Regions from separate parts of the Bellilinea sp. genome, predicted to be linked through region 2. Evidence: a T-box and tRNA genes for the amino acid it is inferred to sense, from the RefSeq annotation. Region 2 holds a T-box; the other holds one or more tRNA genes.
What was found. A T-box is a leader RNA that pairs with one kind of tRNA and senses whether it is charged. The one in region 2 lies ahead of ileS (isoleucine--tRNA ligase), so its partner is inferred to be a tRNA-Ile.
Positions count from the first base shown of each region.

Region 1: it encodes a tRNA-Ile, which carries the amino acid that the T-box ahead of ileS (isoleucine--tRNA ligase) is inferred to sense. The anticodon was not compared.

Region 1 is NZ_JBRCOK010000002.1:3-5,204, reverse strand. It holds gene deoC (deoxyribose-phosphate aldolase) at 1-646, shown strand, start outside; gene ACWIZX_RS00050 (Gfo/Idh/MocA family protein) at 662-1,825, shown strand; gene ACWIZX_RS00045 (sugar phosphate isomerase/epimerase family protein) at 1,844-2,758, shown strand; gene ACWIZX_RS00040 (ROK family protein) at 2,844-3,812, shown strand; tRNA gene ACWIZX_RS00035 (tRNA-Ile) at 3,896-3,967, shown strand; gene ACWIZX_RS00030 (hypothetical protein) at 4,480-5,013, shown strand.
Region 2 is NZ_JBRCOK010000003.1:5,777-10,978, reverse strand. It holds gene ileS (isoleucine--tRNA ligase) at 1-1,685, opposite strand, end outside; T-box leader at 1,732-1,992, opposite strand; gene ACWIZX_RS00135 (glycosyltransferase family 39 protein) at 2,053-4,101, opposite strand; gene ACWIZX_RS00130 (thymidine phosphorylase) at 4,122-5,202, opposite strand, start outside.

The DNA.
Region 1 (5,202 bases), on a different contig from region 2:
TGAAGGGTGTCAACTGGCAGCCCGTTACCACGTGGCGACCGTGTGTGTCAAACCCTGTCATGTGCGGTTGGCAGCCGAGCAATTGAAAGACTCGGATGTGCTGGTCAGCACGGTGATTGGCTTTCCGCACGGCAGCAGCGTTACTGAGATCAAGGTAGCCGAAGCACAGCGCGCCATGGATGACGGGGCGGTGGAGCTGGATATGGTGCTCAACATTGGCGAGCTGCGTTCCGGCAATGATGATTTTGTTTTCCAGGACATTAAGGCCGTATGTGATGTGGCTCATGCGCGTGGGGTAAAAGTCAAGGTGATTCTGGAGAATGCCTATCTGACGGATGAGCAGAAAGTGCGCGGATGTCAGCTGGCTGAAAAAGCGGGTGCCGATTGGGTGAAAACTTCGACCGGCTTTGCCCCCGGCGGGGCAACCCTGGAGGATCTGCGTTTGATGCGACGCTCGGTCAGTGAGAAAGTGCAGATCAAAGCGGCTGGCGGGGTGCGGACACTGGATGCGCTGCTGGCAGTGATTGAAGCCGGGGTAACCCGTTGCGGAGCCACAGCAACCGCGAAGATTCTGGATGACTTCAAAGCACGTCTGGCTGGTGAACAAACCTCTGCCGGTGAAGTGAAAATCGGTGGGGAGTACTGACAGGGGAGGATGATTATGACACCGCAACAAAGCAAATCCACGATAGGCGTTGGGGTTGCCGGTACTGGTTTCATTGGGCCTGCTCACATCGAAGCCCTGCGCCGTAACGGGATTACCGTGCTTGGTTTGGCTGAGAATACCCGCGAAAAAGCGCAACAGAAGGCAGCCGAAATGGGTATTCCGCGCAATTACGGCTCGCTGGAGGAAATGCTGAAGGACGAGGATATTCAGGTTGTCCATCTGGCGACCCCCAATTATCTCCATTATCCTCACGCCAAAGCGGCGCTGCTGGCTGGCAAACATGTGGTCTGTGAAAAACCGCTGGCAATGAATACCCGCGAATCGGCGGAACTGGTGCAGCTGGCAAAGGAAAGCGGTAAAGTCAATGCAGTGAATTTCAACATCCGCATGTATCCTCTGGTTCAACAGGCGCGCAGTATGGTGCAGAGTGGTGAATTGGGGGATTTGTTCATTCTACAAGGTTCGTATTTGCAGGATTGGCTGTTATTCCCAACGGATTGGAACTGGCGGCTTGAACCAGAATTGGGCGGAACGCTGCGCGCGGTGGGTGATATTGGATCGCACTGGCTGGATTTAATCACTTTTATAACCGGATTGCGTGTAGTCGAAGTATTTGCGGATTTCAAAACCATGCATCCGGTGCGCAAGAAACCTGCCAAACCGGTCGAAACTTACACAGGTAAGATTCTCCAGCCAGAAGATTACGTGGATCAACCCATCTTTACGGAGGATTATGCAACGATTCTGCTGCACTTTGAGAATGATGTGCGGGGTGTCTTAACAGTGGGGCAGGTTTGTTCAGGGCGAAAAAACCGCCTGTTTTTTGAGATTAATGCCTCAAAATCCTCGCTGGCATGGGATTCGGAACGCCCCAATGAATTGTGGGTGGGTCATCGCACTCAACCCAATCAGATTATCATGAAAGACCCGGCGCTGCTTTCACCCGAAGCTCGCGCGGTAACTTCCTATCCGGGTGGTCATAATGAGGGTTTCCCGGATACTTTCAAACAACTTTACCATAAGGTGTACACCTATATCCTGAACGGGGATTACAGCAAGCCCCCTGATTTTCCAACTTTTGCCGATGGTCACTACGAAATGCAATTGTGTGAAGCCATCGAACGCAGTGCCAAAGAAAAAGTCTGGACCAAAGTCTAATTTGAAATGGAGGGAACGATGAAACTGGGATTTTTTACCGCCGCATTGCCCGGCAGTACGCTGGAAGAGGTTGCCCGTTGGGGGGCAGAGAGCGGTTTTCAGGCGATTGAAATTGCCTGCTGGCCGCACGAAAAAGCCACCCGCCGTTACGCGGGGGTGACCCATCTTGATGTTGTCCAGCTGGATCAAGCCAAAGCCAGAGAGATTCGCAAAATGCTGGAAGGCTATGGCTTGATGATCTCATCCTTAGGTTACTATCCCAATCCCCTGCATCCTGATCCTGAGCACCGCGAAACAGTGATTGCCCATCTTAAAAAGGTGATTGATGCGGCGGCTTTGCTGGAAGTTGGCGTGGTGGGTACATTCATCGGGAAGGATAAAAACAAAACTGTGCCGCAGAATCTGGAAGATTATGCGCGAATCTGGCCGCCGATTGTGCAATATGCAAAGGAACGAGGGGTGAAGATTGCCATTGAAAACTGCCCGATGATTTTCTCGTATGATGAGTGGCCGGGTGGTAATAACCTGGCCAGCACACCGGCCATCTGGCGAAGGATGTGGGAGATTATTCCGGAAGACAATTTCGGCTTAAATCTTGATCCCTCTCATCTGGTGTTGCAAATGATTGACTATGAGCGGGTTGTACGCGAATTTGCCGCTAAAATCTTTCATGTTCATGCCAAGGATCTGCATATTGACCGCGAAGGGCTTTACAATCACGGGGTACTCTCACAAGGCATGGGCTGGCAGGTGCCGCGTTTACCCGGTCTGGGCGATATGGATTGGGGGAAGTTCTTTGCAGCGTTGACAGCGGCTCGCTATGATTATGTCGTCAGCATTGAACATGAGGATCGAGTCTTTGAAGGCAGCGAAGAGCTGGTCAAGCGCGGATTTTACCTTGCGCGAGATGTGTTGAAACCCTATATCCACTAATCTCAATCTGGTCAAGGCTGTGCCCGGCGAGTGTTGGCCTGTCGGGCACAGCTCTCCTGAATACTCAATTTCAGAATAAATAGTTATGAAGCGATATATTGGCTGTGACTTGGGCGGAACCAACTTGCGTGCGGCAGTGGTGGATGTGGAAACCGGTCATGTCCTCTTTCAACAAAGCGTTCCGACGTTGGCACGCGAAGGGCATGATGCGGTAATGCAGCGCATGGCAGATTTATTTCTTGCGATGATTGAGACTGCCGGACTGGTAACAGAGAATATAGGCGGGATTGGTATTGGCGTGCCGGGCGTGCTTGACCTTGAAAAGGGTGAAACGCTATTCCTGCCCAACCTGCCCGGTACCTGGCCGCATGTGCCCCTGCGAGATGTACTGCAACAAAAAACCCGCTTACCGGTTGCACTGCTGAATGATGTGCGTTCGATCACCTTTGGGGAGTGGCGTTTTGGAGCCGGTCAGGGTGTGGATACGGTGGCAGTGCTGGCAATTGGTACAGGCATTGGCGGCGGCCTGGTGATTAACGGCCAATTGCATTTGGGGATTGGGGGCACGGCTGGTGAACTGGGCCACATGGTGATTGATTTCAACGGCCCGCGTTGCGGCTGTGGTAATTACGGATGTCTTGAGGCGTTTGCTTCCGGGCCGGCAATTGCGGCAATGGGTATGAAGGCTGTTGCACAGGGACTGACCACCAAAATCGGCGAGTTGTGTGCTTATGACCTGAACGCCATCACTCCTGCTTTGATTGCAGAAGCGGCTCTGAAAGGAGATGAGATTGCCTGTGAGATTTACCAACAGGCCGGCTTTTATTTGGGGGTAGCGGCTTCCAGCTTGTGTGCCTCGGTCAGCCCTCGGCGGATTATTGTGACCGGCGGGGTTGCTCATGCTGGGCGGCTGCTACTTGACCCGATGGAAAAAACGATGCGCGAGCGGGTGCACATCATGCCGGTTGAACAGGTGGAAATTGTGCCGGGGCGGCTGGGAGATCATGCCGGGGTGATTGGGGCGGCCTGTTGGGCGGCGAAGCGGCTGGGTTAGCCAGCGGTTATTTGCTTATCATTTTACTCTCAGCGAAATGTCAATGTGATATAATTTGGCTGCAAGGCAAGCCAATGCCGCCGGGGCCCGTAGCTCAGCGGCAGAGCGCGCGGCTCATAACCGCTTGGTCGCAGGTTCGAATCCTGCCGGGCCCACTGCTGTCAGATTGGTCGAACGTCCCATCGAGGGATGCTATTCGAATCCTGCCGGGCTCACTGCTACCGGATTGGTCGAACGTACCATCGAGGGATGCCATCCGAATCCTTCTTGCACTACATAAACCTACTTTTCGAGCGAAAACCTTAACAAAACCTTAATTTAATAGATACAGAGAATCGCCTAACACTCCCTATAATAGAAAAAAGGAAGATGTTAAAAGAAAAAGATTGGTGAAGCAGGTTTCGCCAATGTTTACGCACCATATAGCGATGGCGGTTTCACTATGTCTTGACAAAAACCAGATACCTTGATGCAAAATAAAAAGAAGTAGGTTTTTTCCTGGTGAGTTTGATGTGTCTGTGAAAAGCTGTATCTTTAATGGCGGGGCGAGATGTTTTTTCTTCCCTCGATCGTTTGTTAATTGGAACTACAGGGATCTTGAAAAATTTTCTACCATCTTTTTTTGGGTTTTTACAGGACGGATGATGTATGACTGTGAGGAAATATTATGATTACAAAAATTGCACGCTATGGATTGATGATATTCCTTGTCCTGCTTGGACTGGGTGGGTTGATTGAAGGTACTACCCTGCTAACTGATCCAGGCGGGGCGGAGATGGGTTCATCAGCAAGAATATTAGGAAACTTGCCGATTATCGATTTCGTCATCCCCGGTTTACTGTTAATAGCGATAATGGGCGTAAGTCCGCTGGTGATAACCTATGGAATATGGCAACGCTTGGGTTGGGCCTGGGCTGCGGCTCTGGTACAAAGTGTTCTGCTCATTTTGTGGCTTGGATTGCAAATTTTGCTTTGGGGAACACCAATTCTCAATCATTTGGTTTACCTCATTTGTGGTGTATTACTCGTGATTTTGTGTTTATTGCCGGGAGCAAGACTTGGGCTTGAAAAGCCCACCGCACCTTCACTGCAACGTGAACCTGACCTTATCGAGCTGGAAGCGCAATTTACAAAAGATACCGATCCGGAGCGTGCCAAAAACCGCCAATTTACCAATACGCTTCGTTCTGGAAGGGGTTGAACGGAACTCGAAAAATCTGCTCCTACCGTAGCAGAGCCCTAAGGAATGCAGCCAACCAGCCATTCCCTGAAATAAAAAAGGAGTAAATTGTTTTCGGAGACTAAGCGGTTACGGTTTGGGGTGTGCTGCAAAAAATTTCCATATAAGATCAGAGGCGGAAATAGATTTCGTGGGCTGGTCCGCATCTGG
Region 2 (5,202 bases):
CGGGTTTGATCCACCGCCTCACAAATGTAATCAGCCGGGTATTGTCGGGCAAAAATCTCCTGATTCTCAAAGGGGTAATGCCATTGAGCATAAGGCATTGAACCCGAGTCAAACCACACGTCAATCAACTCCGGAACGCGCCGCATTTTACCACCACACTGCGGACATGAGTAGAAAACTTCATCCACATGAGGGCGGTGCAAATCCAATCCGGAGAGGTCGCGCCCCGTTTTTTGACTCAACTCAGACACCGATCCGATGCACTCCTGATGCTTGCACTGCTCACATTCCCAGACTGGCAAGGGAGTGCCCCAGTACCGCTCACGTCCCAGCGCCCAATCAATGTTATTTGCCAGCCAGTTGCCAAACCGGCCGCTTTTTATGTGCCCCGGATACCAGTTAATCTGTTCATTCAATTCAACCATTCGTTCCTTGAACTGGCTGGTGCGAATGTACCACGTAGGCCGGGCATAGTACAGCAACGGCGTATCACAGCGCCAGCAGAAGGGGTAAGTGTGGGTATACGTACCCGAACGGAAGAGGAGCCCACGCTGCCGCAGGTCTTCGGTGATCAGAGGATCCGCATCCTTGACGAATACGCCCGCCCATGGGCGCACATCTGAGATAAAAGTACCATCCGGAGCAACCGTCATCAGGATCGGCAGGTCAAATTCCAGCGCCGCGCTCATATCTTCGGCGCCGAACGCCGGTGCCATGTGAACCAGACCCGTTCCATCCTCAGTCGTCACGAAGTCACCCAGCACCACATAATGAGCCGGTTTATCCGGCGGCACAAAAGTAAACAAGGGTTGATAACGCTTGCCTCTTAAGCTTTTACCCTTCATCTTCTTTACAAGACGATATGGTTGACCATCAAAAACTTTTTCCAGCAAGGCTTCGGCCAGGATTAATTTCTCACTTCCACCTTCTTCCAAATCTCTTTCGATCACTACATAGGTTTCCTCTGGATGTGCGGCTACCGCCACGTTCGCAGGTAATGTCCATGGTGTTGTCGTCCATACCAGCAGCGATGTATCAGGCTCATCAACCAGTGGCAGCCGTATAAATACCGATGGATCCGTTGCTTCATCATACCCCTGAGCAACTTCGTGATCGGAAAGGGGTGTACCGCAGCGCGGGCAATAGGGTACGACCTTGAACCCCTGATACAGCAATCCCTTTTCCCAAAAGTTCTTCAAGATCCACCACACCGACTCAATATAATCATTGGTATAGGTGATGTAAGCCGTTTCCAAATCTACCCAAAAGGCAATCCTGTCGGTCAGTTTCTCCCATTCCTGAATATAGGAGAAAGCCGATTCCCGACAAAGTTCATTGAAACGGGCAATCCCGAAATCTTCAATTTGCTGTTTATTGGTAAAACCGAGTTTCTTCTCTACTTCAATTTCCACCGGCAGGCCGTGGGTATCCCAACCGCCGCGTCGGTTGACATGAAAGCCCTGCATCGTTTTATAGCGGGGAAAGACATCCTTAAAGGCACGCGCAAGCACATGATGAACGCCCGGTTTACCATTCGCCGTTGGTGGGCCTTCATAAAACACGTATTCCGGGCAGCCTTCCCGCTGTTCCAGTGATTTACGGAAAATCTGATTCTTTTTCCAGAATCGTAGCACACCCTCTTCCATCAGCACGATATTGAGTTTTGGAGAAACCGGTCGAAACATGCTCACTCCTCAAATACTTGAATTTAAGACATAAACCCTCTGTCCACACAGGGACGAGAGGGGTTTTCTCGCGGTACCACCCTGTTTCCTGCCTAAAAAGCAGGCTCTCTGCCGAATACGCCTTTTTCAGGATATATTCGCGCCCATGCTAACGGCTGGCGAAGCCGGCGCCCCTACTGACAGGCGAACCTGTGTTCAGTTTGCAGCTCCGGAAGGATTTTCAGTCTGTCGCTGTGCACCCGGCTCACACCCGCCCGGGTTCGCTGTGGCTGCGCACAAACTTACTCGTTTCCATCATCGCTTTTACAAGTTGGCAAAATTATGCCATGAAATTGAACGAATGGCAAGTGCTCTTCAGCCCACAATTTTAGGGTAAGCGGTAGCGGTACAGTCTGAAATCCAGAATATCCGCCTCAGGTTCGAGCCGCCCCTCCAGCAGCTGGTAATACGGGGCAGAATCCTCGATCATACCCGGGTTACCAAATACATAATCTAAGCCCATTTGATCCAGATAATCCCGACCTCGCCCACTCTTGAGGTGCTGAAAATAATCAAAACTGTTGATCAAACCATCCAGATTGACAATGGTGCGCCCGCGAATAAAATAAGCCGTTGTACCGCCACCCGGCATTCCAATTCTGACCCCTGCAGGGGTATGTTGTTGCAACCGTTCCACTTCTTCAAGGTAATAAGCTGTTTTATCATCTTTTTGTAAAGCAAAGGAACTCAAGAGATAGGTACTCCCCCAAAGCCCCACAGCCACCATCACTACAGTGCTGAAAGCAGGCAAACGGACTGATTTGTTTTCCGTCGCAGAAACCAATGAATTCCAACCATCCAGTGAAAAGGAATACAAAAGTACACCGAGAATTAAATGATTGACCCAATACCATGGGCGATGATTAACGTAATAACTACCGGTGTAATATAAGATTTGAAGCAGACAAGCAGTCAACAATGGAAAAATCATTAAAGTCTGCGCATCGATACCACGCTTCTTTATCCTTAGCCACAGACCCGCCAGCAGCAAGGCCAACCAGCCGAGCATTAAACCGTTTTTCAACCACACGCTCGTGGTTTGTCCTTCCAGTCCGCCCAATAATGTATCCAAAATAACGGACACCGGCAGGAAGAGCAACCACCAAGGACTTTGACCACTATTTTCAAAAAATCCAAATAAGGCAGGCATGGAATTTACCGGTTTTCCATATACCACATCGGGAATCGTGCCCCACCAGTGTTTGATTTGACCACTGACCGGTGTGGGAGTGCCAAACCAGTACAGGTTAAGCAGCAGGTAAAAAATCAGCAAAATCACAACGGGCAGAGCATAGCCGGCTCCACGCCTGAACCAATCACAAAAATTTCGAGAAAATTCACGCAAAGGTGAGGTTTCATCGCCCTTATCCTTTTCCACCAGTCGAACCGCTAACCAACGGACGGGTAAGAATAATAAAACACTGAAGAAGACATCCAGCAAAACAACCAGGCGAGGGTAGCTTCCAACCACCTCTACGGCATTCAATATCAACAAAATCACTCCGATCAATCCGGTAGAAGTGAAACTGACCATAACCACCCGAATCAATTCCTTGCGAATTCCATTCCACACAGGAATAAACATCCCTCCCGCAAAAGCAAAGAGGAGCTTAATTGGCACGCCAATCCCAACCATAGCATAGAGTGTGGATTGAAAGTCCGTCAAAAAGCGGGGGAACCCGATCCGGGTGAAAAATGCAAGGTAAATAGAAATCAACCCAACAAGTAAATAGGCGAGCCAAAAAATGAATTTTCTCTGGGAGCGAAACACAAGAACTAAGCCAATTGTCAAAATCAAAAACACATTATCCAGCCGCGCAAACAAGGCAAAGCAAGCCATTACCCCCAAAATAAAGCGGTCACGCCACTTTTCGTCGGAAATGGGCTTTTCCAGCAGCAGGCTGGTTTGGTGAATGAGGACAATCACGCACAAAGCATTAAGCGCTGATTCCATCCCCAGTTGAGTTACCGAACGGTGGATGGGAGGAAAAAGCACCCAGAAAACCGCAGCCAGCTTCGCAAGGCTCGGATTTACAGAACGAGAAAGAAAGCGATACAGCAAAATTCCGGTTGCCAGCGAAATCAATACCGACAGGAAAACCACCAGCCGCAAAGGCACAAACAGGTCAAAGCGTGCCAGCGCAAAAAAGGGAATTAAAACCCCCATCCACAAGGGATGATAACCATTCGAGAGATTGAAACCATCCAGACTGGAGCCCCGTCCCTCGCTGATATTGCGCGCTACCTGAAAGTAATAAAAAGCATCATCGGTAGTAAACCACCTATCCAGCAGGTTGTTCATCGGTGCCAGGATAACCAGCAGATGAACGGCAATGACGATAACGGTAAAAATCGCCTCAAATCGGTTTAGCTTCATTGCAGGACAGGCAAAATGACTTACTGAATCACGCCATAAAATAATGGAAGCGGCTGAACAGGAGCAATACTCCAACTGAGCGCTGCCAGTAACCGCTCTTTAGCCTGCATCAGTTTTGAGCGGTCACTGGCATGGATGGTAAACAACAGATCCCCTTTGTGGACAAAGTCTCCGACTTTATGATAAACAACAAGTCCAACAGCATGATCAATTGGGTCGCCTTTCTTGGCCCTGCCGGCCCCTAAATCTACCGAGGTCTCCCCCACTTCACGCGCATTGATTGCAGACAGGTACCCTTCCTGACCGGCATACACCTCCTCGATAAAAGGAGCGACTGGCAGCTTCTCCGGATGATCCACCATACTGACATCCCCGCCCTGAGCCTGAACGAGAGTCCGGAATTTCTGCCATGCCCGTCCTTCACGCAAAGCCTCTTCTGCAAGGTCACGCCCTTCGCGTAAATCTTGAGCCTTTCCGCCAATCACCAGCATGTGGCTGGCAATTTCCATGCAGTGTTCGTAGAAATCTTCCGGGCCATTGCCATGCAGGGTATCTATCGCTTCACGCAATTCCAGCGCATTGCCCACCGCGTATCCCAGCGGTTGATTCATATCCGACAAGACCGCCACCGCCTTACGGCCTGAAAGACGGGCAATCGCTACCATTAACTCTGCCAGCTGACGAGCATCTTCCAGCGTTTCCATAAACGCACCTACCCCCACCTTTACGTCAAGCACAATGGCCTGTGCTCCCCCGGCAATTTTTTTACTCATGATTGAGGATGCAATTAAGGGAATCGATGGGACAGTACCGGTTACATCCCGCAAAGCATACAATTTACCATCCGCTGGAGCCAAATCTCCGGTTTGACCGGTCAGCACCAGCCCGTAGGTTCGCAAATGATGGATAAACTCCTCTTTGCTCAAATCGGTACGGAAGCCGCGAATCGACTCAATCTTGTCCAGCGTGCCGCCGCTGAAGCCCAGTCCGCGCCCGGACATTTTGCCAACCGGCAAACCGCACGCTGCCACCAGCGGTTCGACCACCAGGGTGGTTTTATCCCCCACCCCTCCGGTCGAGTGCTTGTCCACCGCTATGGGT